One region of the Luteipulveratus halotolerans genome, then DNA from elsewhere that is predicted to be linked to it. Evidence: predicted binding sites of a transcription regulator. Region 1 holds the regulator's gene; each other region holds the start of a gene.

Region 1 (9,907 bases):
GGCTGGCTCCCGAAGACGCTGGTTCCGATGTCGAGGCCATCGCCGAGTCTCGTTCTCCGCCAACCGTTCTCACCCGACCCGGCATCGTCACGCGCGGAGTCGAGTCCGTGCGCTCCGACCTGCGCGACGCCACCGACCACCTGCCCGCTGACCCACGCGGGCTCGTGCCGGCCCTGGTGATCGGAGACACCAGCCGGCTGCCGCCAGAGCTCGACGACGACATGCGAGCCACGGGCATGACCCACCTCAACGCCGTCAGCGGCAGCAACGTCACGATCGTGCTCATGGCCGTCCTGTGGACGTGCGGCTGGCTGCGCATCCCACGCCGCTGGCGGTTGCCGTTCTGCCTGCTCGCCCTCGTCCTGTTCGTGCTGCTGTGCCGACCCGAGCCGAGTGTGGTGCGAGCATCAGCGATGGGCGTGGTGGGTCTCATCGGGATGTCGATGTCACGTCCGCACGCGGCACCCGCAGCGCTGTCGACAGCCGTGATCGCGCTGCTGTGTGTCGATCCGTGGCTCGCGGTCTCCTACGGGTTCGCGCTGTCGGCGCTCGCGACTCTCGGGCTCATCCTGTTCGCGCGGCCGTGGGGCGCGTGGTTCGCGCGCTTCCTGCCTGACCGCCTGCGCCCCCTCGGTGACGCGATCGCGGTCCCGGTCGCCGCGCAGGCGGTCTGTGCACCGGTCATCGTGCTGCTGCAGGGCTCGGTGAGCGTCGTGGGAGTCCCGGCCAACCTGCTCGCTGCGCCGTGGGTGGCGCCGGCGACCATCGCCGGCGTCATCACGGTCGTCGTGGCGCCGCTGTCGACGACCGTGGCGATGGTCCCCGCGTGGTGCGCGGGCGTTCCGGCGTGGGGCATCGCGACGATCGCGCACGTCTTCGCCGCTGTGCCGTTCGGGGCACTGCCGTGGCCGGACGGCGCTGCAGGGGCCTTCCTGCTGGCGGGGCTGGTGCTGATCCTGCTGTTCGCCGGCCCGGCGCTCGCCCTTCACGCCGTACGCCACCCGGTCGTGGCCGCTGCCTCGGTCGTGCTGCTCGTGGCGGCGTGGACACCGCTGCCCGCGCTGGGCTGGCCGGCGCCAGGCTGGGTCTACGTCGCGTGTGACGTCGGCCAGGGCGACGGTGGCGTGCTGCGCACCGGTGAGCACTCCGGTGTCCTCATCGACGTCGGTCCTGACCCGGCCTCGATCGACCGCTGCCTCGACGCCCTCGACGTGCGGGTTCTCGACGCGGTCGTGCTCACGCACTTCCACGCCGACCACGTCGGGGGACTGGCGGGTGCTCTGACAGACCGCCCGGCGCGAGAGGTGTTCACGACCGACGTGCACGACACCGACGGCACGGGACGCAGGGACGAGCCGTCGCAGGAGCCCGACGTGCGCCGGGTCGCGGCAGCAGCGCAGGTCCCGGTGCGCGAGCTGCGGACGGGCGACACGCTGACCTGGAACGGTGTTCGAGCGCGAGTTCTGTGGCCTGCCAGGGAGATTCACGAAGGATCGGTGCAGAACAACGCGTCCGTCGTCCTCGACGTCGAGACCGCCGGGGTCCGCATGCTGTTCCTCGGTGACACCGAGCGTGAGGCACAAGCACAGGTGCGCAGGGCGCTCGCGCTCGATCCGGGCTCGCTCCCGATCAGTGTCCTGAAGGTCGCGCATCACGGGTCGTCCAACCAGGACGCCGACCTCATGCGTGCGGTGCGTGCGCCGTTGGCCGTGATCAGCGTGGGCGCCGACAACGACTACGGACACCCCGCAGCACGCACTCTGGATCTGCTGCGCGACAGCGGCTCGACCGTGCTGAGGACCGATCGTGGGGGAGACGTGGCGATCGTCGTACGGGGTGGGCGTCCGATGATCGCGCGCCCAGGGTGACCGCTCACGCCAGCACAGCCGCGATGCCGAGCAGCACCGGCACCGACGCGATGGTCGTCACGAAGATCGAGTCCCGTGCCAGCAGCTCGCCCCGCTCGTACCTCGTCGCGTAGACGAAGATGTTCTGCGCGGTCGGCAGGCTCGCGACCACGACCGCAGCGAGCAGGTCCTTGCCACTCATCCCGAACACTCCTGCAGCGAGCACCCAGGCCGCGACCGGCTGGACGACGACCTTGAGCAGCAGCACGACCCCCAGCTCGACGGCGGACCCGCCGGTGAGCGGCCGTGGGCCGAGCCGCAACGAGACCCCGTAGGCGAGCAGAGCCGCGGGTACGGCCATCTCGCCGATCATCGTCACCGGGTCGAGCACGACGGTCGGCGGCTTCCAGCCCGTGAGCGCGAGAGCCACTCCGAGGAAGCATCCGACCGTGATGGGGTTGCGCGCCGGCTGGGCGAGCACGCGCCACCACACGGGGCGCCGCCCGGAGGTCAGCGTGTCCAGGAGCGCGAACGCGACGGGCGTGAGCACGAGCAGCTGCATGAGCAGGATCGGCGCGATGGCCGCCCCGCTCCCGATGACGTACACCGCGATCGGCAGCCCGAGGTTGCCGGCATTGACGTACGCCGAGCACAGGGCTCCGATGACGGTCTCGGCGGCGGTGCGCCGCCAGATCAGGCGCGCGAGTGCGACATAGACGCCGGCCGCGACGACGACACTGCCGAACGCCACCAGGAGTCCGGGCGAGAACACGCGGTGCAGGTCAGCCTGGAGCAGCAGTGTGAACAGCAGGCACGGAGTGGCGATGAAGAAGACCAGCCGAGCCAGCAGCTGTTGTGACGCTGCGTCGAGAACGCCGGTGTGGGCCAGCAGGAAGCCGACCCCGATGACGGCGCCGATGACTCCGAATCCGTCGAGGACGCCGTGCATCCTCGGTCAGCAGGTGAGCTGGGCGGCTTCGTTGAGGGCCTCGAGCGTGGCCTGAACGGCCGGAACGCGTTGGAGGTCAGGGGTGGTCACGGCATGGACCGTACGACGGCTGGCCGGGTCGATCGGGAGCGTCACGACGCCGGGGTTGCTCGCGGAGCGCAGGATGAGGTCGGGCACGAGGGCGACGCCGAGACCCTCGGCGACCAGTCCGAGCACGGCGACGTAGTCCTCGGTCTCGAACGCCACCTCGGGCGCGAACCCCTCACGCGCAGCGAGGGAGAGCAGGTGTCCTCGACAGCGCGGGCAGCCGGCGATCCAGGGCTCCTGCGCCAGGTCGGCCATCTTGGCGGTCTTGGCCTGGGCGAGCGGATGGTCCTTGGAGACCGCCAGGCGGACCTCGTCGACGAGCAGCGGTCGGATCGTGAACGCGTCCAGGTCCTCCTCACCGCGGGGCAGCTCGTCGCCTTCGTAGGCGAACGCGACGGCGAGGTCGCACTCGCCGGCGCGCAGCGCCGCGAGCGACTCCGGCGGCTCGGCCTCGGCGAAGGTGACCTGCACGTCGGGGAAGCGCTTCTTGACCAGGGCCAGCGCACGGGGGACCAGGGTCGAGGAGGAGGACGGGAAGGCCATCAGTCGTACGCGACCCGAGCGCAGGCCCGCGATCGCGGCGACCTCGGCCTCGGCGGCCTCGAGCGCGGACAGGACGGGTCCGGCGTGGCGGGCCAGGACCGTACCCGCCTCGGTGAGACGGACGGTGCGGCCGAGGCGCTCGACCAGGACGGTGCCGGTGCGTTCTTCGAGTCGGCGCACCATCTGGGAGATCGCAGGCTGGGAGTAGCCCAGGGAGGCGGCGGCAGCGGTGAAGCTGCCCTCGTCGGAGATGGCGCGCATCACGCGTAGGCCGGCGGCATCGATCATGCAGATATTCTATAACTCTGAGTTACCGAGTGCCACTTGATGTGCTGCGGCCGTGATCCATGGCCTGGATCGTCCCCTACCCGCTGCGGGCTGTGCTCCCGTCCCCCGTCGCGGCGTCCGTCCCGACCGGGCGCGATACTGCGGGAGTGACCGACACGAGTGCGACCCGCCCGCAGGGGGTCGACGTCCGGACGTGGGAGTCGATGATCGAGCTCGTCCGCACGGGCGGGCTCGTCGGTCTGACCGGTGCCGGCCTGTCCACCGAGTCCGGCATCCCGGACTACCGCGGCCCGGACGGCGAACGTCGGATCACGCCGATGTCCGCCTCCGAGCTGCTCGGCTCGACGCAGGCGCGGCAACGCTACTGGGCACGCAGCTACGTCGGCTGGCGACGGTTCGCCCGGGCTCGACCCAACGTCGGTCACGAGGTCGTCGCTCGTCTTCAGCGCCGCGGCCTGCTCGGCACCGTGATCACCCAGAACGTCGACGGGCTGCACCAGGAGGCCGGCGCCACCGACGTCATCGAGCTGCACGGGTCGCTCGACCAGGTCGTGTGCATGACCTGCGGCGAGCACTACCGGCGTACGACGGTCGACGAGTGGTTCACCCTGGCCAACCCCGGGTTCGACCGTGACGTCGACGGCGAGATCCGTCCCGACGGTGACGTCGTCATCTCCGACGAGCTGGCTGCGACGTTCCGGCTGGTGCACTGCGTGATCTGCGGGTCGGACAAGCTCAAGCCCGACGTGGTGATGTTCGGTGAGTCCGTCCCCAAACCGTTGGTGGAGCGGTGTTTTCGCGAGGTCGAGGCGTCGCGCGGTCTGCTCGTCCTGGGCTCCTCGCTGATGGTGATGTCGGGCTACCGGTTCGTACGCCGCGCCGCGCGGCTCTCCCTGCCGGTCGCCGTGGTCACGCGCGGACGCACCCGCGGTGAGGCCGAGACGACCATCAAGGTCGACGCTCCGCTGGGTGCGACGCTGCAGGCCCTCGAGGCCGCGCTCGATCAGTAGGGTCGACCGCACAGGGGTTCGACCGGAGCCTCGGCGAACGGGACGGACCCATGCAGCAGCCCACCTGGACCGATCTGATCAACCTGATCCGTGCCGTGCTCAGCTGGCCCGTCGTGGTGCTCGTCGTGCTCCTGGTGTTCAGGGACAAGGTGAGGGGCCTCATCGACCGCATGACCAAGGTCGACAGCCCGATCGCGTCCGCGGAGTTCGTGCGCGAGCTCGAGGGTGCCGAGCGCAGCAGCGCCAGCGCCGTCGGCAACCGCGAGCCGTTCTCGCCGGCAGGTCCGGCCACGTCGCCGACTGCGCCGCCGACTGACCGGCCGGCCGGCGACGGGGCCACCGCACCGGAGGCGGACGCCGAGCCCGTGCCACCGAGTACGCCTCACCGGCCGTTGCCCCCACCGATGCAGTACTGGCCGGTGCCGCCCGAGCAGGAGGGCCGGCTTCCGCACGAGTGGGACGTCCTGGGCCGGAGCAACCCCTCGGGACTGGTGATCCGTTCGTGGGAGCAGCTGGACCACCACATCAATGCGGTCGCCCGCGCGCACGACGAGTCGATCAGGACCCGGTCCCGCCTCGAGGACTCCTTGGAGACGCTGCGGCGACACGGCCTGGTCAACGACGCCTACGTCGAGGCCGCCATTGCGCTGCGCAACGGGCGCAACATGGTCGCCCACGACGCGCAGGTGCCACGCAGCGGAGCCGCGATGGCGTACGCCACCACGGCCCTGGACCTGCGCCGCAAGCTGATCGGCTGAGTCCCCGCCTCAGACCTTGCGCAGCACCGCAGTCACGCGACCGAGGATGGTGGCGTCGTCGCCGTCGATGGGCTCGTACGCGTCGTTGTGAGGCATCAGCCACACCTTGCCCTTGGTGCGCTTGAACGTCTTGACCGTCGCCTCGTTGTCGAGCATCGCCGCCACGATGTCACCGTTGTCGGCGGTCTGCTGCTGATGGACCACGACCCAGTCGCCGTCGCAGATCGCGGCATCGACCATCGAGTCGCCGACGACCTTGAGCAGGAACAGGTCACCCTCGCCGACGACCTGACGAGGCAGGGGGAAGACGTCGTCGACGACCTCCTCGGCGAGGATCGGGCCCCCGGCGGCGATCCGACCGACGACCGGGATGAACGAGGGCTCCGGCTGCTCGTCGTTGATGCCGGTCTCGTCGATCGAGGACTCCTCGGCGGCACCGACCGCCTGCCCGCGGTATCCGCGCTGGCGCTTGCCGAGGTCGGGGGAGACGACCTCCATGGCACGCGGTCGCATCGGGTCGCGACGCAGGTAGCCCTTGCGCTCGAGCATCGAGAGCTGGTGAGCGACCGAGCTGGGTGACGTGAGCCCGACGGCCTGGCCGATCTCACGCATGCTCGGCGGGTAGCCGCGGCGGTCGATCGAGCTGCGGATGACCTCCAGCACCTTGCGCTGGCGCGTGGTCAGGCTGTGGCTGTCCGGCTCCGGCATCTCATGGATCTTGGCCATCTCGGCGTCCTCGTTCCCCGTGGGTCTGCGGCCGGACGCCCTGGGAAATCAGGGGCTGTCGGTGGTCGCTGGTTCAGTCCTGTTCTGTGAGAGCAGCCTATGGAGTTCGGACACAGTTCTCAAACACCTGTACGACGTATGTCGCGTCGCACAACCTGGACTTGTTCGAACACCCGTGCTACAACTCGTACAAGCGTTCCATCGCACAGGTGTTCGTCTCGAGGAGGATGTCATGAGTGCAGTCACCGCATGGGAGGTTCCCCAGCGTGCTCCCGCGGCGCCCCAGGTGCGACACCTCAGGGTCGTTCCCGACCTGCTGACCCGGGCCGGGCAGCCCCGGCTGCGCCTGACCGCGCGTGGTCGTCTCGTGCTGGCTCTGGCCGGCGTGATCGCGGCGCTCGGAGTGATCATGGCGTCGGCCGCGATCGCAGCCGGTCCGACCCCGTCTACGTCCACCGTGACGGTGGCCGAGGGGCAGACGTTGAGCGAGATCGCTCACGCCCGGTTGCCGGAGCTGCCGGTGGGGGAGGCGGTCGTGCGCTTCCAGCTGGCCAACGGTCTGAGCTCGCTCGAGGTCAACGCAGGGCAGACCCTCGTGGTCCCCAGCGGGTCGTGAGTCGACGCGAACGACGTGGGTGTCAGGCCTGCTGCAACCAGTAGTGCCGAGCCTTGGGGCCGGTGGCGCCGTGGTAGCGGCGGCTGTGCTCGGCGGTGCGGACCAGCTTGAGGCCGATCCGGGGGAACAGCTCGACGAGGTCGTCGTGGCGTACGACCATGGGGTGCATCTCGTCGGTCACCGTGTCGTGCATGTCGAACGACACGAAGGCGGTGGCACCGGGCTTGAGGTAACGGCCGATGTTGCCGATCGAGGTGGCGAGGTCGTACCCGTGGTCGAGAGCGTTGATCGAGACGACGAGGTCTGCGCGTCCCTCGACCTCCGGGACGAAGGTCTCACCGGGCACCGAGTAGACCTCGGTGGCTCGGGTGAGGTCGCTCCAGGCGACCTGCTCCATGTACTGGTCGGCGAGCGGCTCGATCGCGATGATCGACGCGCCCTCGAACCACAACGAGCGCAGTCGCGAGCCGGCACCGACGTCGACGACCGTGCGGTCGCGCCAGCCCTCGGGGCTGAAGCCCATCTCGCGCCACTCTCCGTCGATGACTGGCCACCACTGCTCGTCGTGCTGCCGGAACGTGTCATGCACGTGGAACCCGAGCTCGCCCACCTGGGCCTTGGTGCGCCAGGAGTCCTGGTCGGAGGTGCCCGCCGATGGGCTCGGCGTGGCGTCGGATGCTGTGGGTGTGAGCGCTTCGACGCGCGTGCGCAGCTCGGCGATGGTGGCGTCCTGCTGCGTCTGCCGTGCTAGCAGCCGATCGAGCAGGTCGGCCTGGCGCTCGCTGTGCGCGATCAGTCGGTCGAGCTTGTCGTCGTGGGCGCGGGCGATCGTGCGTGCCAGTCGGTCGCCGCGGACTCGCTTCAGCTCGGCTCTCCACCCCATGCCTGTGCATCGTAGCCGCGCCCTGCGCGCCCCGCGAGGGGTGCGGCGACGCGCCGTGTCGAGGCGTGGCGAGCCCCTGACCTGCACGTTTGCGGGCCGCCGCAACACGACCCCGACCGGGTGTTGCATCGTAGGTCCGCGACGACTTAGCATCCCTACATCTAGTAGTTACACGGCTGTAAGTCATCCACATCTAGTCCCCAAGCTGTCCACCGGATATCCACAGGAGCCGGCTGTGAGGGGGTCTCCCGCTGCGGTTGCCCGGGCATTCCTATGCCCTCGTGACTGTTGTCGGAAGGGTGGCTGGGGTCGTGGCGACGCCGTCGAGAGGAAGTGGGTGTCATGCACTGTCCGTTCTGCCGGCACACCGACAGCAGGGTGGTCGACAGCCGCACCAACGAGGACGGCACCTGCATCAAGAGGCGCCGCCAGTGCCCGAGCTGTGGCAAGCGGTTCTCGACCGTCGAGAACGCCAGCCTGACCGTCGTGAAGCGGTCGGGGGCGAGTGAGCCGTTCGCGCGGGGCAAGGTCATGAGCGGTGTGCGCAAGGCCTGCCAGGGCCGGCCGGTGAGTGATGACCAGCTCGCCCTGCTCGCGCAGCAGGTCGAGGAGTCGATCCGGGCCAAGGGTGTGGCCGAGATCGACGCGCACGACGTCGGGCTGGAGATCCTCAGCCCGCTGCGGCAGCTCGACGAGGTCGCCTACCTGCGGTTCGCGAGCGTCTACCAGGCGTTCGACTCGCTGGAGGACTTCGAGTCGGCGATCACGCTGCTGCGCATCGAGGCCCAGGGGGCCTCCCAGGACGACACGACCACTGTCAGTGGTCAGCGAGACGATCAGTGAGTACGAGGAGAGGGAGAGTCACCATGACCGAGACGGCGCGCACGCAGTCGCAGGCTCGTCGCAGGACCAAGGGCGTGAAGGTCGAGAGGATCTTCACCCAGCCAGGTGTGCACCCCTATGACGAGGTGACCTGGGAGTCGCGCGACGTCGTCCAGCAGAACTGGAAGACGGGCGAGACGATCTTCGAGCAGCGCGGTGTGGAGTTCCCGGACTTCTGGTCGCTCAACGCCTCGACGATCGTCACGACCAAGTACTTCCGTGGGGCGCTGGGCTCCGACGTGCGTGAGAAGAGCCTCAAGCAGCTGATCGACCGGGTCGTCCTGACCTACGTCAAGGCCGGCAAGGACCACGGCTACTTCCGGTCCGACGACGACGCCGAGATCTTCGAGCACGAGCTGACATGGGCGCTGCTGCACCAGGTGTTCGCGTTCAACTCGCCGGTGTGGTTCAACGTCGGCACCAAGAGCCCCCAGCAGGTCTCGGCCTGCTTCATCCTGTCGGTCGACGACTCGATGGACTCGATCCTCAACTGGTACAAGGAAGAGGGGTTCATCTTCAAGGGTGGCTCCGGCGCCGGCCTCAACCTCTCGCGCATCCGCTCCTCCAAGGAGCTCCTCTCCAGCGGTGGTACGGCCTCGGGCCCGGTGTCGTTCATGCGCGGTGCCGACGCCTCGGCGGGCACCATCAAGTCCGGTGGCGCCACGCGGCGCGCGGCCAAGATGGTCGTCCTCGACGTGGACCACCCCGACATCGAGGAATTCGTCGAGACCAAGGCGCGCGAGGAGGACAAGATCCGCGCGCTGCGCGACGCCGGGTTCGACATGGACCTCGGTGGCAAGGACATCACCTCGGTCCAGTACCAGAACGCCAACAACTCGGTGCGCGTGAGCGATGCATTCATGCGCGCGGTGGCCGACGGCACCACGTTCGGCCTCACCTCGCGCAGCGACGGCTCGGTCATCGAGGAGGTCGACGCGCGCGAGCTGTTCGACAAGATCAACCAGGCCGCGTGGGAGTGCGCGGACCCGGGTCTGCAGTACGACGACACGATCAACGACTGGCACACCAACCCCGAGACCGGTCGCATCACGGCGTCCAACCCCTGCTCGGAGTACATGTCGCTCGACAACTCCTCGTGCAACCTGGCGAGCCTCAACCTGCTGAAGTTCCTCAAGGACGACGACACGTTCGACACCGCGACCTTCCAGAAGGTCGTCGAGCTGGTCATCACCGCGATGGACATCTCGATCTGCTTCGCCGACTTCCCGACGGAGTCGATCGGCAAGACCACGGTCGACTACCGCCAGCTCGGCATCGGCTACGCCAACCTCGGCGCGCTGCTGATGGCCACCGGCCA
Region 2 (9,907 bases), 440 kb from region 1:
CCACGTCGCCGGAGGCGTCGAGGCGGGCCCTCGGCGTCTCAGGCGGTGTCGGCGTGCTTGCGCCGGTCGCCGGAGCCGGTCATCCGGTAGACGTCGAACACACCGTCGATCCGGCGTACGGCGCGGATGACGTGGTCGAGGTGGCTGGGGTCGCCCATCTCGAAGGTGAACTTCGAGACGGCGACACGGTCACGGCTGGTGCTGACGCTCGCCGACAGGATGTTGACGTGCTGGTCGGACAGCACCCGGGTGACGTCGGACAGCAGCCGGTTGCGGTCAAGTGCCTCGACCTGCAGCTGCACCAGGAACATGCTCTCGGCCGACGGCGCCCACGCCACGTTGATGAGCCGCTCGGGCTGTGACAGCAGCTGCTCGGCGTTGGTGCAGTCGCGCCGGTGCACCGAGACGCCCTTGCCCGTCGTGACGAAGCCGATGATGTCGTCACCCGGCACCGGCGTACAGCAGCGGGCGAGCTTGATCCAGACGTCGTCCGTGCCGACCACCGTGACGCCGGGATCGTTGATGCGCTTGCGCACCGAGCTGGGCGTGGTCGCCTCGGCGATGTCCTCGGTCGTGCCGTCCTCACCACCGAGCGAGGCGACCAGCTGCTTGACGACGTGCTCGGCCGACACGTGGCCGTCGCCGACCGCGGCGTACAGCGCATCGATGTCGGTGTAGCGCAGCTGGGTCGCGACATTGGTCAGCGACTCGTGCGACATCAGCCGCTGCAGACCCATCCCCTGCTTGCGTACGGTGCGGGCCAGCTGCTCCTTGCCGGACTCGATCGCTTCTTCGCGACGCTCCTTGGAGAACCACTGCCGGATCTTGTTGCGCGCCCGCGGACTCTTGACGAACGTGAGCCAGTCGCGACTCGGGCCGGCGCCGTCCGCCTTGGAGGTGAGGATCTCGACCACGTCACCGTTGTCGAGGGTGCTCTCCAGCGGCACGAGCCGACCGTTGACCCGGCCACCGATGCAGTGGTGGCCCACCTCGGTGTGCACCGCGTAGGCGAAGTCGACCGGCGTGGATCCTGCTGGCAGACCGATGATCTCGCCGGTCGGGGTGAACACGTAGACCTCACGGCTGCCGACGTCGAACCGCAGCGTCTCGAGGAACTCGCCCGGGTCTGAGGTCTCTCGCTGCCACTCCAGCAGCTGACGCAGCCACGCCATGTCGTTGATGGGGCCGGCGTCGCTGCCCGCCTCGTCGCCGGCCGCGATCTTGCGGCCGTCCTCCTTGTACTTCCAGTGCGCAGCCACGCCGTACTCGGCGCGTCGGTGCATCTGGTACGTGCGGATCTGGATCTCGATCGGCTTGCCGTCCGGGCCGATGACCGTCGTGTGCAACGACTGGTACATGTTGAACTTCGGCATCGCGATGTAGTCCTTGAACCGCCCGGGCAAGGGGCTCCACCGCGTGTGGATCGTGCCGAGGACGGCGTAGCAGTCGCGCACGGAGTCGACCAGGACCCGCAGCGCGACGAGGTCGTAGATGTCCTCGAAGTCGCGGCCGCGCACGATCATCTTCTGGTAGACGCTGTAGTAGTGCTTGGGTCGGCCCGTGACGGTGCCCTTGATGCGTGCCGAGCGCAGATCGGCCGTCACCTGGTCGCGCACGCCGCGGAGGTACTCCTCACGGGCCGGAGCGCGGTCGGCGACCATCCGCACGATCTCGTCGTAGACCTTGGGGTAGAGCGTCGCGAACGACAGGTCCTCCAGCTCCCACTTGATGGTGTTCATGCCGAGGCGGTGCGCGAGCGGCGCGAAGATCTCGAGGGTCTCGGTCGCCTTGCGCTGCGCGGACTCGGCCGAGACGTAGCGCCAGGTGCGGGCGTTGTGGAGGCGGTCGGCGAGCTTGATGACCAGCACCCGGATGTCGCGGGCCATCGCAATGACCATCTTGCGAACGGTCTCGGCCTGCGCGGCGTCGCCGTAGGTCACCTTGTCGAGCTTGGTGACTCCGTCGACGAGCATCGCGATCTCGTCGCCGAAGTCGGCCCGCAGCTGGTCGAGGGAGTAGTCGGTGTCCTCGACCGTGTCGTGCAGCAGCGCAGCGGCCAGCGTGGGCGGCGTCATGCCGAGCTCGGCCAGAATCGTGGTCACGGCCAACGGGTGGGTGATGTAGGGGTCACCGCTCTTGCGCATCTGCCCGCGGTGATAGCGCTCGGCGACTTCGTACGCCCGCTCGATCAGGGCCGTGTCGGCCTTGGGATGGGTCGTGCGCACCGTGCGCAGCAAGGGTTCGAGGACCCGGTTGCTGCTGCTCTGCCGAGGCCCACCAAAGCGCACCAGACGGGCGCGAACACGCGACGTGCTCGGCGCCTGGTGCCGAAACTCCTCAGCCATGGAGTGAGTCTAGAGGGAGCCTCGAGGTGGACGGCACCACCGTGCACAGCCCGCGCCTGCGAATGAGCTGCTGCGAGAGCGGTCAGACCGCCGCGATGGCGTGCACGTCGTACGACGACAACAGCTCTCGGCCACCGAGGAAGGTGAGCTCGAGCAGCATCTCGATGCCGGCCACCTCGCCGCCGGCACGCTCCACCAGGGCGCACGCCGCGGCCGCCGTACCACCCGTTGCGAGCACGTCGTCGAGGACGAGCGCACGCCGGTGGGCGGCGAAAGCGCCCGTGTGGACCTCGATGGTGGCCGTGCCGTACTCGAGGTCGTAGGTCTGCTGAACGGTGTCGCCGGGCAGCTTGCCGGCCTTGCGGACCGGGACGAACGGCACGCCGAGCGCCAGGGCCACCGGCCCGCCGATGATGAAGCCGCGCGCCTCGACGCCCGCCACCGCGTCGACACGGCCGCGGTAGCGGTCAGCGACATCGGCGACCACGGTCGCGAACGCCTTCGGCGCCGCGAACAGCGGTGTGAGGTCCTTGAACAGCACCCCGGGCTGAGGGAAGTCAGGGACGTCACGGGTGTGCTCCAGGAGGAGCTCGCCCGTCGAGGTCACTTGTCGTCCCGGTCGAGGCGTGCCAGCGGGTGCGTCTCGCGCTTCTTGGTGCGGGTCGCACGTGCTGCCGCAGCGGCTGCGGCACGCTCGGGCTCGACGACGCCGGAGGCGGACTCACCGGGGCCTGCCTTGGGCGTGTTGGCCTCGGTCAGGGCCGACCGCTGCGACACCTGGTACGCCTTGGCGCGGCGAGCGAGCTCCTTGATCGACGGCTCACCGCGGCGCAGGTCGGTCAGCAACGGCGTCGCGATGAAGATCGAGGAGTACGCACCCACGGCGATACCGATGAACAGCGACAGGCTGAGGTCGAGCAGGGTGCCCGCACCGAGCATCGTGAAGCCGACCACGAGGACCGCCGCGATCGGCAGCAGACCGATGACCGTGGTGTTGATCGAGCGCACGACCGTCTGGTTGACCGCGTAGTTGGCGGCCTGGTCGTAGTTGCGCTGACCCGTGGCGAACGCCTCGTGGGTGTTCTCGCGGACCTTGTCGAAGATGACGACCGTGTCGTAGATCGAGTAGCCGAGGATCGTCAGGAAGCCGATCATCGTCGCGGGCGAGATCTCGAAGCCGGCGAGGGCGTAGATACCGACCGTGAAGAAGAGGTCGTGCAGCACCGCGATGATCGCGGCCAGCGACATCTTCCACGTGCGGAAGTAGATCGCGAGCACGACGCTGAGCAGGGCGAGGAACCAGATCAGCGACTGGATCGACTTCTTGGTGACGGTGTCGCCCCAGGACGGGCCGATGAACTGCGAGTCGACGTTGCGCGGTGAGACCCCGAACTCCTGGGCCAGCGCCGTGGCGACCTTGTCGTTGTCGGCCGCGGTGCCGCTGCCGAGCTTCTCGGTCTGGACCCGGATGTCGCTGTCACCGATCTTGGTGATGATCAGGTTGTCGTCGGTGCCGGTCGCCTTGCGGACGGTGTCCTCGGCGCGCGTGTCGTAGTCCTGGGTGTTCTGCACACCGCGGACCTTCAGCTCGGCGCCTCCGGTGAACTCCAGGCCGAAGTTGAGACCGCGGCCGAACACACCGGTCGCGGCGACGACGAGCAGGACGGCTGAGATGGCGTACCACAGCCGACGTCGACCGATGAAGTTGATCTGACGCCGACCGGTGTAGAGGTCGTTGCCGAACTGGGCGAAGCTGGCCATCAGACCTGCCCTCCTTCTGCCGCGCGGCGGTCAGCGATGGTGACCCGGCCCCGACCGGCGTACGTCACGCCCTTGGCTCCGAGGCGTTCGGGGTCGAACCCGGACCACTTGTGACCGCCGCCGAAGAACTTCGTCCGGGCGAGCAGCGTGAGCAGCGGGTGCGTGAACATCATGACGATCAGGATGTCGATGAGCGTCGTGAGACCCAGGGTGAACGCGAACGCCTTCACGTTGGACTCGGACAGGATGTACAGCACTGCGGACGCCAGGAAGTTGACGACGTCGGAGATGATGATCGTCCGTCGCGCGCGCTGCCATCCGCTCTCGACAGCAGCCTTCAGCGGGCGTCCGGATCTGACCTCGTCTCGGACGCGTTCGAAGTAGACGATGAAACTGTCGGCCGTCATACCGATCGCCACGATCAGACCGGTGACACCGGCCATCGTGAGCCGGAAGTTGTTGAGCGTGCCGAGCAGCGTCACGGCGCCGTAGGTGATCACTGCCGAGACCAGCAGCGAGGCCACGGTCACCAGGCCCAGCGCGCGGTACTGGAACAGCGAGTAGATGATGACCAGGACCATGCCGATCGCGCCGGCGATCAGGCCCTTGTGCAGCTGGTCCTGACCCAGCTGAGGGCTGATCTGGTCGTTGGTGAGCTCCTTGAACGAGAACGGCAGGGCACCGAACTTGAGCTCGTCCGCGAGCTGCTTGCCGCTGGACGGCGTGAACGACCCGGTGATCTGGGCCTCGCCGTTGGTGATGGCATCGTTGGTGCCGAGCGCTTCGAGCACCTGGCCGTCGACGATGATCGCCGACTTGTTCTGGGGGCTGTCCTGCTGGAAACCCGCCAGACGGCGCGTCATGTCGCCGAAGGCCTTCTTGCCCTTGCCGTTGAACTTCAGGTTGATCTGCGTGCCACCGGTCTGCTGACCCTGCTGGTTGGTGGCCGGGCCGGAGGTCGCATCGCTGATCGTGTCGCCCTTGACCTCGACCGGACCGAGCAGGAACTTCGCCTGACCGGTCTGGTCGCACATCACGACCGGCTGGTTGGCGGGACTGGTCGAGGCTGCGAGCCGGGTGTCGCTGTCGGAGCAGTCGTACACCTGGAGCAGGTCCTGGTAGGTGTCGCCCTGCTCGACCACCCCAGCCTTGACCCAGTTGGCCGACACCGGCTGACTGGCCCACTTGGTGTCGCTCGGGTTGGCGGGCTTGGTCGAGGCGGCCGGAGTGCTCGTGGCCGGCGACGCAGGGCTGCTCGGCGTGGGCGTCGGGGTCGGCGTCGCCTGCGAGAACGCCTGCGGGTAGACGCCGTTGGCGCCGCTCGTCGGCGAGCTGCTGACCTTGGGCGTGGCCGTCGACGAGCTCCCGGCCGAGGGCTTGGCGGTGGGCTTGGGAACGCTCGGCGGCTGCGGCAGGCTGCGCGGAACCGGCTCGTTGGTCGTCTGCGAGATGACTGCGCGGAAGGAGAGTGCGGACGAGCGGGCGAGCGAGCTGAGCATCTCCTTGGAGGGCTCACCCGGCACCGAGACCACGATGTTGCGCTCACCGAGCGTGGTCACCTCGGCCTCGGCGACGCCGGTGCCGTCCACGCGCTTGCGGATGATGTCGACCGCGCGCTCGACCTGGCCGCTGTTGACCTGCTGGGCGCCCTCGGCGACCACCGGCTCGAGCGTGATCTGACGGCCGCCCTCGAGGTCGAGGCCGAGCTTGGGCGACCACTGACCCTTGGGGTCGGCGAAGGCCGTGCTGGCAGCCACCCCGCCGAAGAGCGCGACGATCAGCAGGAGCAGAACAGCGAGGACCGACTTGGAGTGACCGTTGGAGCGGCCACCGCGAGAACGAGTTGCCACGGGTACCTCAGGATCCCTGGGCCGGGGTGGAGCCCGGGCCGGATGAGTCGGAGTCGTCGTTGTCAGCAGGGGCGGGGCCATCGCCCTGCGACTGGCGGTCGGCGTCGCCGGCAGGCGATCCGGTCACGGTGGGCGGCACGATCGCACGACGGTCGAACCTCAGCACGACACCGTCGGCGACCTCGATGCTGCCGACCTCGTCGTCGAGCGCGACCAGACGGCCCAGCAGGCCGGACGTCGTCGCGACGGCGTCGCCGACGTTGAGCTCGGACTGCGCCTGCTGGAACTGACGGCTGCGACGCCGCTGCGTCCAGAACATCAGGCCGATGAGCAGCAGCGGAAGCAGCAGGATCAGCAGGCTTCCGGCGCTACCGCCCGATTCAGAGGCTGTCGCCAGTGACGGCATCACGTGTCTTTCCTCACCATGGTTGGTCGGTCACGACCGGCGTATGCAGGCACCGCACACTTCGGATGCCGGGCCAACGGCAGAGTGTAGGTGAGCCGCACCACCGACCCAACTCTGGGTGGCCGCCGATGTCGGCGGCGACCGCGGGTGGAGTCAGAGGGCGAACCGGCCTTCTCCCTCGTCGAACGGCAACGGTGTCGCGGAGGTTCCTGGGCCGTCGGGTGGTGTCAGCCCGAGGTGTTCCCAGGCGCCTGGAGCGGCTGCCCTCCCCCGCGGTGTGCGGATCATGTAGCCCTCGCGGACCAGATAGGGCTCGGCCACCGTCTCGACGGTGTCGGGCTCCTCTCCGACAGCGACAGCGAGGGTCGACAGGCCGACCGGTCCACCGCCGAACCTCTTGCACAGGGCCTCCAGCACGCCGCGGTCGAGCCGGTCGAGCCCTCGGGCGTCGACGTCGAACAGCTCGAGGGCAGCGCGCGCGGCCGCATGATCGACGACGCCCTTGCCGTGCACCTGGGCGTAGTCACGGACGCGGCGCAGCAGGCGGTTGGCGATACGGGGCGTGCCCCGGGACCGGCCGGCGATCTCGTCGATGCCTTGGCGGGTCGCGTCGACGCCGAGCAGGTCGGCGTTGCGGGTCAGGATCGCCGAGAGGTCCTCGGCCGTGTAGTAGTCGAGATGGCCGGTGAACCCGAACCGGTCGCGCAGTGGCGCCGGCAGCAGACCTGCGCGGGTCGTCGCGCCGACGACCGTGAACGGCGGCAGCTCCAACGGGATGGCGGTCGCGCCTGGTCCCTTGCCGACCACGACGTCGACCCGGAAGTCCTCCATCGCGAGGTAGAGCATCTCCTCGGCGGGCCGCGCCATCCGGTGGATCTCGTCGAGGAACAGCACCTCGCCTTCGGCCAGGGACGACAGGATCGCGGCCAGGTCGCCGGCGTGCTGGATGGCCGGACCGCTGGTGATGCGGATGGGCTGCTCGAGCTCGGCCGCGATGATCATCGCGAGCGACGTCTTGCCCAGCCCGGGCGGCCCGGAGAGCAGCACGTGGTCCGGCGGAGCGCCTCGTCTGCGGGCGGCCTCGAGCACGAGGGCCAGCTGGTCGCTCACCCTCGGCTGTCCGGGGAACTCGGCCAGCCGGCGAGGTCGCAGCGCCGCCTCGACCCGTCGTTCGTCAGCGTCGCCGCCCGGGTCCACGATGCGCGACGTCGCGTCGTAGGAGTCGTCGCCGTGCCGCTCCAGGCCGTCGTCGGTCATCGACCCAGCTCTCGCAGGGCGAGGCGCAGCATGGCTGACACCTCGGAGGCGTCGGGCTCGACCTTGAGAACCTTGTCGACGGCGTCATCAGCCTGCTTGGCAGACCAGCCGAGCCCGACCAGCGCCTCGGTGACCTGACCACGGGCCGGTGATCCGGCGGACTGGGGTACGGCGGCTGCCTCGCTCGCAGTACCGCCCACCTTGTCGCGCAGCTCGAGCACGATGCGCTCCGCGCCCTTCCTGCCGATGCCGGGCACCTTGGTCAGCGCGAGCACGTCGCCGCCGGAGATCGCGACCCGCAACGTCTGCGGTGGGTGCACCGCCAGCATGGCGAGCGCGAGCCGCGGACCGACGCCGCTGACCGTCTGGACCTGCTCGAACAGGTCGCGCTCGGCGGCCTCGCCGAATCCGAACAAGGTGAGCGAGTCCTCGCGCACGACAAGGGAGGTGTGCAGCTGAGCCTCCTGCCCGTGCCGCAGTGACGCCGCGGTGGCGGGCGTGGTGTGGACGAGCATGCCGACTCCGCCGACCTCGACGACGGCGTGGTCGAGACCCACGGAGGCGACCGCACCCCTCAGGCTCGCGATCACCGGCGTACTCCCGCGCGCTGCCGAGCGACGGCCTGGGCGAGGCGGTCCTGCGCTCCCCCACGCCAGACGTGGCAGATCGCCAGGGCGAGAGCGTCGGCGGCGTCCGCCGGCTTGGGAGCGACGTCGAGGCGCAGGATGCGCGTGACCATGCTGGTGACCTGGGCCTTGTCGGCGCGGCCGTTGCCGGTGACCGCGGCCTTGACCTCAGAGGGCGTGTGCATCGCGAGCGGCAGCCCGCGGCGCGCGGCCGCGAGCATCGGAACGGCGGAAGCCTGTGCGGTGCCCATGATCCCCTTGATGTTGGCCTTGGCGAAGACGCGTTCGACGGCGACCGCGTCCGGCTGGTGACGCTCGACCCACTGCTCGAGCTCGGTCTGCAGGGCGAAGAGACGCTGCGCCGGGTCGTCGTCGACAGGAGTGCGAATCACACCGACCGCGACGAGCCTCAGCGGCTGGCCGATACCGCCGTCGACCACACCGACACCGCAACGGGTCAGGCCGGGGTCGACACCCAGGACACGCACCGGGACTCCTTCACGCGATCGGGCTCGACCGAACAGGTGTTCGGTCGAGCCCGACGTTATCGTGCCGGCGCCGGCGATGGCCGCAGCGGTGGCGGCGTGTCCGGTCGTCGCAGCTCAGTCCTCGGCGTCGAGCTCGGCGAGGACCTCGTCGGAGACGTCGCCGTTGGCGAACACGTTCTGCACGTCGTCGCTGTCCTCGAGCGCCTCGATGACGCGGAACATCTTCTTGGCGCCCTCCTTGTCGAGCGGCACCTCCGTCGTGGGCAGCCAGGAGGACTCGGCGGAGTCGTAGTCGATGTCAGCGGCCTGCAGGGCCTCGCGTACGGCGACGAAGTCGCCGGCCTCGGAGACGATCTCGAAGGACTCACCGAGGTCGTTGACCTCCTCGGCGCCCGAGTCGAGGACGACCTCGAGCAGCGAGTCCTCGGTGGCGTCCTCCTTGCTCTGCTTCTTGGGGACGATCACGACGCCCTTGCGGTTGAACAGGAACGCGACCGAGCCGGAGTCGGCCATCGTGCCGCCGTTCTTCTGCAGAGCGGTGCGCACCTCGGCGACGGCGCGGTTCTTGTTGTCGGTGAGGCACTCGATGAGCAGCGCGACACCGCCGGGTGCATAGCCCTCGTAGGTCAGCGCGAGGTACTCGGCGCCACCGGCCTCGGCACCCGATCCGCGCTTGACGGCGCGATCGATGTTGTCGTTGGGGACCGAGGACTTCTTGGCCTTCTGGATGGCATCGAAGAGGGTCGGGTTGCCGGCCGGGTCACCGCCGCCGGAGCGAGCCGCGACCTCGATGTTCTTGATCAGCTTGGCGAAGAGCTTGCCCCGCTTGGCGTCGATCGCAGCCTTCTTGTGCTTCGTCGTCGCCCATTTGGAGTGACCGCTCATGTCTCCCGTTCCCTGTGTCGCTCGATCGTGTGCCCGTTCGGGCACCCAGCGATCCTAGCGAGCAGGAGCCGGTCACCCCAGTCGTGGGGCGACCGGCCGACGTACGGGCTCAGTGTCGGGTGATGCCTGCGACGCCTGGACGGCCCGACTCGATGAACACCTCGGCCCGGGTGCGCACGGGTGCGTCGGGGGTGGTGACCGCGTCCACGACGCGGTAGTCGGTACGCCACTGGCCGGGGGTGAGGACGCACCGCTGGTAGCCACGCTGGACGTTGACGAACTTCAGGTG
Region 3 (9,907 bases), 2.4 Mb from region 1:
TCCTCGCCGTCGAGGGTGAACCCCTCGGCGACCACGACGATCGGGGCACGGCCGCGGTCGCGGGCGCTCTCGACCCACTCGGCGATCTGCCCCATCGACTGGGGCACCTCGGGGATCAGGATCGCCTGGGCGCCCCCGGCGAGGCCGGCGTGCAGCGCGATCCACCCGACGTGGCGGCCCATGACCTCGACGACCATGCAGCGGTGGTGCGACTCGGCCGTCGTACGCAGCCGGTCGATCGACTCGGTCGCGATCTCGACCGCCGTGTCGAACCCGAACGTGTAGTCGGTCGCCGACAGGTCGTTGTCGATCGTCTTGGGCACACCGACGATGTTGATGCCCTCATCGGCCAGCCGGCGCGCTGCGGTGAGAGTGCCCTCGCCACCGATCGCGATCACGGCGTCCATCTCGTGATGGGCCATGACCTTGCGGACCTGGTCGATGCCGCCGTCGTCGAACGGGTTGGTGCGCGACGTGCCGAGGATCGTGCCGCCCTGCCGGGACAGGCCGCGTACGTCGTGGCGGGGCAGAGGGATGACGTCGTCCTCGACGAGGCCGCGCCAGCCGTCCTTGATGCCGAGGAAGGTCTGACCGTGGATGCGGTCGCCCTTGACGACCGCGCCTCGGATGACCGCGTTGAGGCCGGGGCAGTCGCCGCCGCTGGTGAGGATTCCGATACGCACCCGACAATTCTGGACGTTCGATCGTGTTTACACGTGAGTACGTCTCATCCTTCGGGTCACATTCTCGGTCGAGTCCCGTCTGTCCGGCAGTGCATGGAGTGCCGGGCAGACGAGATTCGCGCGGGAGGCGCGACCGGCGTACGACGAGTGGCTCAGACCGGTGTGAACGCGCAGAACTCGTTGCCGGCTGGGTCGGTCATGACGTTCCAGCCGATGCCGTCGTCACCCTTGGGCCGCTGCAGCACGGCGCCCGCGGCGATGAGCGCGTCGAGGTCGTCGGTGGTGACGTCGAGATGGATGCGGTTCTTGGTGGTCTTGGGCTCGGGCACCGGAGCGAAGTCGATCGACTCGAACGGTGCGCCCGTGATGCCCTCGATGTAGGAGAAACCCTCGTCGTCCCGGACCGCCTCGACCCCGAACGCAGCTGCCCACCAGGCTGCGAGCTCGTGCGCCGCGTCGGCGTCGCCGGTGACGTCCCAGCCGATCTCGTACAGGCCGATCGGGTGTGCCGCCGGCCGGATGAAGACGCAGAAGTCCTGACCGTCGGGGTCGCGCATCGTGGTCCACGAGAAGCTCTCGGCGTCGACGACGGTCGCGCCGGCCGCGATGATCGGGTCGAGCGAGTGCGCGTTGATGTCGAGGTGGACGCGATTCTTGGCTGTCACCGGCTCGGGCACCTGGTTGACCCACACCTCGACGGCCTCACCTGCACGCAAGCAGCCGTCACCGTCGTCGTGCGGGTGCGGGTCCCACCCGAGCAGCGGAGCCCAGAACCGTGTCTGCGCATGGGCGTCGGAGGCATCCATGCACAGGTCCTTGTACGCCACGAGAGCCATGCCTGCGAACCTACCGAGCCCCACCGACAGCGGCGGTCAGGTACGGCTCTGGCGGCCGCGTCCGAGCATCGCGAGCACGGCACCGGCGCGCGAGTCGGCACCCGTGAGCGCCATGACCGCCGCGACGTCACGGGCCACGGTCCGGGGCGAGACATCGAGCGCGCGAGCGATCGCGGCGTCGGTGCGACCCAGGCACATGGCGCGTGCGACCGACAGCTGGCGAGCGTTGAGCGGGGGCTCCTCGCTGTCGGCGAGCACGGGTCGCGACTCCGCCCAGGTCACGTGCCACAGCTCGAGAGCGCGCGCGAGGAACGTGCCCGACGTCGCCGCCCAGGCCACGGGTTCGCCACGGGCGGTGTCGGGTCCCTCCAGGAGGGCGAGCCGTTCGTCGCTGATGATGAGGCGCAGCATGGCGGTGCCCACCCGGATCTGCGGGGTGAACGACGGCAGCAGAGGGCTGAACCGCAGCGCTCGCTCGGTCGTGATCCTCTGCAGATCGACCTTGCGTGCGTACGAACGGTCCTCGAGCTCGAAGGCAGGGTTCTCGGGGTCGAAGCTGAGCGTCGGGTTGGTGCTCCAGACGCTGCGCACGGTCTGCGCCTCGATGTCGACGAGACGCTTCGTGATCGGCCCCTGCCCGACGGCGAACAGGCTCAGACCGGGCGGTGGCGGTCCATCCGACATCGCGACGTCGGTGACGGCCGCGCGCAGAGCCACGCCGAGCGTCCGGGCATCGTGCCGTTCAGGTGGCGTCACCCTGAGTCCTCCCCTGAGCCGGCCCGGTACGGCCGGACCGCGTGGGCACTGAGATAGCACCCCGGGCGCTGGGGCCTCAAGCGCGGTGACGAAGTCTCGCCACGAGTCGGAAGCGCAGGGCTGCGTGATGCCGGACCGTCACCTGCGCGGGACGCGGCGTTGCCGTCAGCGCTCGACGGTGATGAGGGGGCTGTAGAGCGCCATCACGTCGAGGGCCTTGGTGTGGTTGTCGGGCGTCGAGCCGGCGCATGCCTCGGCCCGGACCGTGAGCGCGTAGCCCACGTCCGACATCGCGAGGGCGGTCGAGATGACGCAGCAGTCGGTCGCGACGCCGACGAGCTCGACCGACCGCGCGTCACCGAGCGCCCGCTCCAGCTGCGGCCCCCACTTGCCGAACGTCGTCTCGTCGACGGTCGGGCGGTCGGCGTACTCGTCGATCATGCGGTACTGCCTCGCGTCGGGGGAGGTGAGCGCGAACGGCCAGTCCTCGTAGTACTTCACCCACGCGCCCTCGGGCGTCTCGGGCGCGATGAACCGGGTGAACACGACACGGTCGTCGTACGCCGCCACGCGGCTCGCGATCCGCGGTCGCGCATCCGCGAACATCGGTGAGCCCCAGTCGCTCTCGGGGTCGGCGAACACGTTCTGGGCGTCGATGACGAGCAGAACGTCGGAGGCGGCGCTCACGACGCCGCCACCGGCTCGTCGTGCGCCACGTCGTCGAGGGCCTCCTGGCGGGCGACCTCACCGCGGGTCAGCAGCCAGGTGCCGACGAAGCCGATCAGCAGCGACACCAGCACACCGAGGCCGGCGAACGCCCAGGTGCCTTCCTTGCCGCCGAGGTTGAACGCGTCGAGCAGGTAGCCCTGCCACTCCAGCCAGCCGGTGCCGGTGGTGTTGACGACCAGACCCCAGCCGACGGCGGTGCCGAGGGCGAGCAGACCCAGCGCCGACCAGCGCACCGAGCCGTAGCGGCCGCGAGCGTCGTACAGGTCCTCGTCGTGGTAGTCGCGGCGGCGCAGCACCATGTCGGCGAGGAAGATGCCGCACCACGCCGCGAGCGGCACGCCGCCGGTGATGAGGAAGCCCTGAAACGGGCCGATGAAGTCGTCGGCGAAGAACACGACCGCGATCGCGCCGAGCGTCATCACGACACCGTCGATGAGGGCGGCGACGTAGCGCGGCACGCGCAGGCCCATGCTCAGCAACGACAGGCCGGAGGAGTAGATGTCGAGCACGGTGCCGCCGATGAGACCGAGGATCGCGACGAGCGCGAACGGCACCAGGAACCACGTCGGCAGGATCGTCGTGAGCGCGCCGATCGGGTCGGACTGGACCGCCGTCGACATCTTCTCGCTCGACCCGGTGAGCAGGATGCCGAAGAAGATCAGCACGAGCGGGCCCAGCGAGGCGCCGAACGTCGGCCAGAAGACGACACCGCGCGAGGACGCCGACCGGGGCAGGTAGCGGGAGTAGTCGGCGGCGGCGTTGGTCCAGCCGAGGCCGAGCGCGGTGACGAGCATGACGGTGGCGCCGATGACCTCGGGCAGCCCGCCGCTGCTGTGCGCGGTGACCGCGTCCCAGCTGATCTCGTCCCACGACAACGCGATGTAGACGACGGTCAGCACGGCGGTCGCCATCGTGATCCAGGTCTGCACCTTCATGATGATCTGGAAGCCGAAAACGCCTGCCACCACCGTGATTCCGGCGACCAGGATCAACGCGACGACCTTGGTCTCGTTGCCGCCGCCCCAGCCGAGCCGGTCGAACACGGTGGCGCTCGCGAGCGTGGCGAGCACGACGAGCACGGTCTCCCAGCCGACGAGCAGCAGCCACGACAGGAACGCCGGCACGCGGTTGCCGTTGACACCGAACGATGCTCGCGACAGCACCATCGTCGGCGCGGAGCCGCGCTTGCCCGCGAGCGAGACGAACCCGCACAGCAGGAACGACAGCACCGTGCCGAGCACCATCGCGAGCAGCGCCCGCCCGAACGACAGGCCGAAGCCGAGCACGTAGGCGCCGTAGGGGATTGCGAGCACCGAGATGTTGGCCGCGAACCACGGCCAGAACAACGAGCGCGGCGTGCCGTGCCGCTCCGACTCGTGGATGACGTTGAGGCCGTTGGCCTCGACCGATGCTGCGGCGCCGGTGGCGGCCGGGGGCGCAGGCTCAGCTGACAGAGGGGTCGCCATGGACCACAACGTAGCGCCGAACGCACCGCGGGTCTCGGCACCGGCGTTCGTACGTCGGGTCCGTGACCTCGTACGACGCGACGTCGGCTCGGACCAGCGGCGCTTGTACGTCGGGAGTGCCCTCGCGCGCATGCTCCGCAGCCCGCCGTCGCCGGAGGGCTGAGAGGGCAGGGTCGTCATGCGAGCCCGGTGTGCCAGACGACACCGGTGGCGGTCACCGTCGCGGTCAGGTCGCGGCGGTGCACGAGGGTGTGGTGGCGCCCGCACAGCAGTGCTGCGTTGGAGACGTCGGTCGTGCCGCCGCGTGACCACCAGATCACGTGGTGGGCATCGCACCACTGCGGTGGGATCGTGCACCCGGGGTAGGTGCAGCCTCCGTCACGGCGCCACAGCGCACGCCGTTGGCCGAGCGTGAACAGCCGCTGCTCGCGGCCGACGTCGAGCACCTCGCCTCTGCTGCCCAGGACCATCGGCACGATGCCGGCGTCGCAGGCCATCCGGCGTACCTCGCCGCCCGAGAGCACCTGGCCGGTGGCGGTGACACCTGCGCCGGCCCCGAGCGCAGCGCCCACCCCCGCGCCGAACGCAGAGCCGAAGGTAGTGGGAGCCCCCGCGCCGAACGACGTCCCGAACGCAGCGTCGAATGCAACTTCAACCCCAGCGCCGAATGCAGGACCGGACTCCGCTGCAGCACCGGGTGCAGGCGTGTCGGTGCGAGCCCGGGCTCCGTGATGGGTGGCCAGGTCGGCGAGCAGCTGGTCGAGCGTCATGGTGACGATCACCTGGGCCTTGGCGGTGGTCGGCTGCTCACCCGGGGAGGACACACCGCGTCGCACGATCTCGACCAACGCGTCAGCGCGGCGCTGAGCTGCCGGCCGCAGGTCGGGCTCACGGTCCGGGCCCGTCACCGGCGCAGAAAGTCCGGCGACGGCAGCGTCGACGACGGCGGCACCCGCAGGGTCGAGGAGCAGGCGATAGGCGCACAGCCCGCCCGGCCCGGGCCCCGACGTCAACGACCGGCCACGCGCCAGGGCCTCGTGCTCGCGGTCGAGGTCGCGCTCGGGCTTCATCAGCTCGCCGGCGTAGCGGATCGCCGTGCGCAGCTCGCGCTCGGTGAGGCCGGTGGTGTCTGCGGTGTCGGAGGCGGCGTCGACGAGATGGTCGACCGTCTCGAGGACCGTGTCGGCAGCCACCACCGGCGTGACCTCGCGCTCGAACCGGCCGATCTGGTCGGCCTTGCCGAGTGGCAACGTGCCGAGCCGGAACGCCGACCACACGGCCCGACCGCCGACCCGGGAAGCGCACTGCACCACGCGCACCACACGGGCAGCGTGCGCGACATCGCCCACGGGTGCGCCGGTCCGACGCTGACACGAGCGCACCCAGTCGACGGCGCCGAAGCCCTGCTCGCGGTGCAGGCCGCGCTCCAGACCCTCACGCACCGCAACGGCGTCGAGCCGGTCGAGCGCGCTGCGCGTCGCGGCCGCCAGACCGATCAGCTCCTCGACCTCGGCACCCGACAGCCGCCACAGCTCGGCATCCACCGCGTCGGCGACCACGGCGGCGGCAGCGCGCAGCCCGGCGACGGTCGAGAGCTCCTCGACCTGTGGAACGAGCGGCTGCATGGCCATGAGTCGAACATACATTCGAACACCGACAGCCCGTCTCGATCATCCACAGGGCCGACGTCACCAGGGCTCAGTCGCGGGGAAAGGGGGCGCGCGGGACTGCTCGAACCCACGCTTGACCTCAACCTTTGTTCAACTTCTAGCGTCCCCGTCATGGACACCTCGAAGATGCGCATCGTGCTGCTGGTCGGCAGTGTTCGGACCTCGCGGATGGCCGACCCGATCGTCGCCTGGCTGCGCGCACAGCTCGCTCAGCACACCTGGATCGACCTCGACGTGATCGATCTGGCGACCGTGCGACTGCCTGAGGCCGAGCTCCGTCCGGGCTCCGGCGACAGTCCGATCGCCGACCGGATGAACGCCGCCGACGGGTTCGTCGTCCTCACGCCCGAGTACAACCACAGCTTCCCGGCCGCTCTGAAGAACGCGATCGACTGGCACTACACGGAGTGGACTCGCAAGCCGGTGACGTTCGTGGCGTACGGCGCCGGGTCGGGCGGGATCCGCGCGATCGAGCAGCTGCGGCTGATCTTCCCCGAGCTGTCGGCCGTGACGACCCGCAACGTCGTCACGCTCAGCGCACCGTGGAATCACCTGGGGGACAACGGTTTCGAGCCTCCTGAGCAGGTCGTCGGTGCCCTTGAGGCAACGGTCGCCGAGCTGCACTGGTGGGCCACGGCCCTGCGGGTGGCCCGCGGGCGCGACGCTGCGGACCTGGTGCCGGCATGACCATCGACGCACGAGCCTCCGCGCGCCCGCCCACGCAACCGACGGCGTACGACGACGCCGCCACCGGCCGAACCCGGCGCGGTCTCGCCCTCGCCGTCGGCGGTTTGTGCATCGTCCTCGACACGACGATCACGGTCGTCGCGGTGCCGGTGCTGATGCGCGAGCTCGACGCGTCGCTCGCGACGATGCAGTGGACGACGACGGCGTACATCCTGGCGCTCGTCACGACGCTCCCGCTGGCGGCACGGCTGAGCACGCGCTACGGCCCGCGCCGGACGTATGTCGCGGCGATGCTCGTCTTCGCGCTCGGCTCGGTGCTCGCCGGACTGGCCTCCGGGCCCGTCACCCTGATCGCCGCGCGCGTCGTCCAGGGCCTCGGCGGCGGCCTGGTCAACCCGGTCGCGATGATGCTGCTGATGCGCGGCGTGCCGGCCGCGCAGCGGGGCAAGGTCGCGAGCCTCCTTGGGCTACCCGTGCTCCTCGGACCGCTGACCGGCCCCGTGCTGTCCGGCTGGCTCATCGACACCTGGTCGTGGCGCGCGATCTTCTTCATCACCGTGCCGCCCGCCCTGCTGGCCGCCGTGCTCGTACGCCGGCTCGCGCCTCCCGACGGAGCCGGCACCCGCGAGCCGGTCGACGTCCGTGGTCTCGCGCTGCTCCTGCCCGCGTCGGTCATCACGGTGCTCGGCCTGGGCGAGGCCGCGTTGCCGGCAGCGCTCCGACTCGCGCTGATCGCCGCGGGGCTCGGGCTGATGCTCGGGTTCGTCCGCCACGCGCGCACGACGTCCGCACCGCTGCTGCGCGTCGCCCTGCTGTGGCGGCGCAGCATGGCCAGCAGCGTGGTCGTGCTCGTGCTCTTCGGGGCGGCGTACTTCGGGTCGATGCTGCTGCTGCCGACCTACGTCCAGGTGATGCGCGGCGACTCCGCGCTCACCGCGGGAAGCATGAGCATCCCGGTCGCGCTGGCGACCGGGCTGATGATGCAGGTGGCGACCAGACTGGTCGACCGGGTCGAGCCCTGGCGGATCGTCGCCGCCGGGCTCACCGTCTCGCTGGCCGGAGCCGTGACGCTCGCCGTCGTGCTGCGGCCCGACACGTCGTACGTCGTGCTGATGGCCGCCTCCGCCGTGATCGGGCTCGGCGCCGGTGCGGTCATCCTGCCCGCGATGACGGCCGCCACACGCGACCTCGACGGTGCCGACCTGGCGTCGGGCTCGTCGGTGATGGGCCTGGCCCAACAGCTGGCGTCGGCGTTCGGGACGGCGGCGGTCACCGCCCTGCTGGCCGCCGCTGTCGCCTGGCGGGCACCCCTGCTCGACGACGGACTCGAAGGCGCGGCGCGCCTGTCCGGACCGGCGCGTGCCGACGTCGCCCCTGACCTCGTCGACGCACAACGCCTCACCCAGCTCGCGGTCGTCCTGCTGATCGGCACCGCACTCGTCCTGGCGCTCACGCTCATGCCTCGGGCGTCCCGACCGCCGAAGTCCCAGCCGCAGGAGGACCGATGACCACCCAGATGCTCGAGCGCACCCTCACGGTCAGCGACGTCGCACGCCAGGCCGGCGTCGCGGTCTCGGCCGTGCGGTTCTACGAGAAGCACGGTCTGCTGGTGAGCGAACGGACGAGCGGCAACCAGCGCCGCTTCGACCGCACCGCACCCTGCCGCATTCGTGTCGCACGCGTCGCGCAGCGAGTAGGCATGACTGTCAACGACATTCGCGATCTGCTGACGGTGCTGCCCGAGGACGGGAGCGCGACGGACGAGCACTGGCGGGCGATGTACGACGCGATCCTGGCCGAGGGTGAGCGTCGGGTGCGCGTGCTGCGCCGGGCGATGGCCGACATCGTCACCCAGGACCGGCTGTGCGAGGTGCCGGTCGACGACCAGGTCGAGCCGACCCCGTACCGGATGGGCCCGGCGCGCACGACCTGATCGACCAGAGCGCTACGCCGCGTCCAGCTTCTTGCGCGGTCGACCGCGGGCGCGCTTCTTGACGAGGATCTCCCCGTCGACGAGGAACTCGCCTCCCCAGACGCCCCAGGGCTCCTGACGTTCCTGCGCGTCCGCGAGGCACTGGGCCTGGAACGGGCAGACGCGGCACAGTGTCTTGGCGCGCTCGACCTGGACCGGGCTCTCCGCGAACCAGATCGCCGGGTCGTGCGTCCGGCACGGCAGCGTGTCGCCGTCGTCGTGGGCCAGCAACGTCTCGTTGATCAGGTGTACGAGGCGTGTGGCCCGTCTCGTGGTGGTGCAGCGGTTGTCGTTCCGCATCTCCTGCTTCCCCCGTAGCTGTTCGTCGTTCGGCGACGCTAATGACCCGCCCTACATGTGGCCTACATCCGCCCTACATCGGTCACGAGGCGCGGGGCGCCGTCGACGATGCAGCTCGCCGGAACTCCTCTGCCGGCCGCTGGAGGCTGCCCAGCGACGAGACCTCGCGGCGGAAGAACATCGCCATGGTCCAGTCGAGGACCACGCGCAGCTTGCGGTTGAACGTCGGGATCCGCGACATGTGATAGCTCCGGTGCAGCAGCCACGCCGGCCATCCCTTGACGCGGACGCCGTACAGCTCGGCGACCCCGCGGTGCAGGCCCAGGCTCGCGACGGAGCCGACGTGCCGGTGCCGGTACGACTGCAGCGGCTCGGCGTCGATCGCGCGCAGGATGTTGCGCGCGAGGACCTTCGCCTGCCGCACGGCGTGCTGGGCGCTCGGGCTGCACAGCGCGCCGTCCTCGCCGGTCAGGTCGGGTACGGCGGCGTTGTCGCCGGCAGCCCAGGCGTGCCGGCACCCGGCGACCGCGAGGGTCGGCTCGCACACGACGCGGCCCAGCGTGTCCAGCTGCAGGCCGGTGCCGACGAGGTCGGGGTGAGCCCGTACGCCGGCCGTCCAGACGATCGTGTCGGCGTCCAGCTCGGTGCCGTCGGTCAGCACGACGTGGCCGTCGACGCACGACACGAGGCGGGTGTCGAGCCGCACCTCGAGGGCGCGCCGCTCCAGCTGGGCGAGCGCGTACCGGCCGAGGCTGTCGCTGACCTCGGGCAGGATGCGGTCGGACGCCTCGACGAGGACCCAGCGCAG

The links. Region 1 encodes LexA, which represses DNA repair genes until DNA is damaged. Its sites were predicted from a motif close to TCGAACANNTGTTCGA; they were not measured.
Region 2: a site for LexA is predicted at 8,762-8,777, ahead of ruvC (crossover junction endodeoxyribonuclease RuvC). Genes of this name have one in related genera too.
Region 3: a site for LexA is predicted at 6,105-6,120, ahead of VV01_RS17815 (HNH endonuclease signature motif containing protein). Genes of this name have one in related genera too.

Annotation. Positions count from the first base shown of each region.
Region 1 is NZ_LAIR01000002.1:1,189,065-1,198,971, forward strand. It holds gene VV01_RS06220 (ComEC/Rec2 family competence protein) at 1-1,868, shown strand, start outside; gene VV01_RS06225 (AEC family transporter) at 1,873-2,796, opposite strand; gene VV01_RS06230 (LysR family transcriptional regulator) at 2,803-3,714, opposite strand; gene VV01_RS06235 (NAD-dependent protein deacetylase) at 3,861-4,724, shown strand; gene VV01_RS06240 (hypothetical protein) at 4,775-5,482, shown strand; gene lexA (transcriptional repressor LexA) at 5,492-6,208, opposite strand; gene VV01_RS06250 (LysM peptidoglycan-binding domain-containing protein) at 6,441-6,824, shown strand; gene VV01_RS06255 (methyltransferase domain-containing protein) at 6,847-7,707, opposite strand; gene nrdR (transcriptional regulator NrdR) at 8,050-8,550, shown strand; gene VV01_RS06265 (vitamin B12-dependent ribonucleotide reductase) at 8,574-9,907, shown strand, end outside.
Region 2 is NZ_LAIR01000002.1:1,629,681-1,639,587, forward strand. It holds gene VV01_RS08355 (RelA/SpoT family protein) at 39-2,345, opposite strand; gene VV01_RS08360 (adenine phosphoribosyltransferase) at 2,428-2,952, opposite strand; gene secF (protein translocase subunit SecF) at 2,949-4,106, opposite strand; gene secD (protein translocase subunit SecD) at 4,106-5,956, opposite strand; gene yajC (preprotein translocase subunit YajC) at 5,964-6,362, opposite strand; gene ruvB (Holliday junction branch migration DNA helicase RuvB) at 6,516-7,619, opposite strand; gene ruvA (Holliday junction branch migration protein RuvA) at 7,616-8,209, opposite strand; gene ruvC (crossover junction endodeoxyribonuclease RuvC) at 8,206-8,733, opposite strand; gene VV01_RS08395 (YebC/PmpR family DNA-binding transcriptional regulator) at 8,848-9,618, opposite strand; gene VV01_RS08400 (alkaline phosphatase D family protein) at 9,728-9,907, opposite strand, start outside.
Region 3 is NZ_LAIR01000002.1:3,541,387-3,551,293, reverse strand. It holds gene VV01_RS17840 (6-phosphofructokinase) at 1-683, opposite strand, end outside; gene VV01_RS17835 (VOC family protein) at 836-1,519, opposite strand; gene VV01_RS17830 (response regulator transcription factor) at 1,556-2,275, opposite strand; gene VV01_RS17825 (cysteine hydrolase family protein) at 2,441-2,962, opposite strand; gene VV01_RS17820 (purine-cytosine permease family protein) at 2,959-4,470, opposite strand; gene VV01_RS23455 (hypothetical protein) at 4,469-4,633, shown strand; gene VV01_RS17815 (HNH endonuclease signature motif containing protein) at 4,647-6,095, opposite strand; gene VV01_RS17810 (NADPH-dependent FMN reductase) at 6,252-6,827, shown strand; gene VV01_RS17805 (DHA2 family efflux MFS transporter permease subunit) at 6,824-8,335, shown strand; gene VV01_RS17800 (MerR family transcriptional regulator) at 8,332-8,760, shown strand; gene VV01_RS17795 (WhiB family transcriptional regulator) at 8,773-9,099, opposite strand; gene VV01_RS17790 (NAD(P)/FAD-dependent oxidoreductase) at 9,182-9,907, opposite strand, start outside.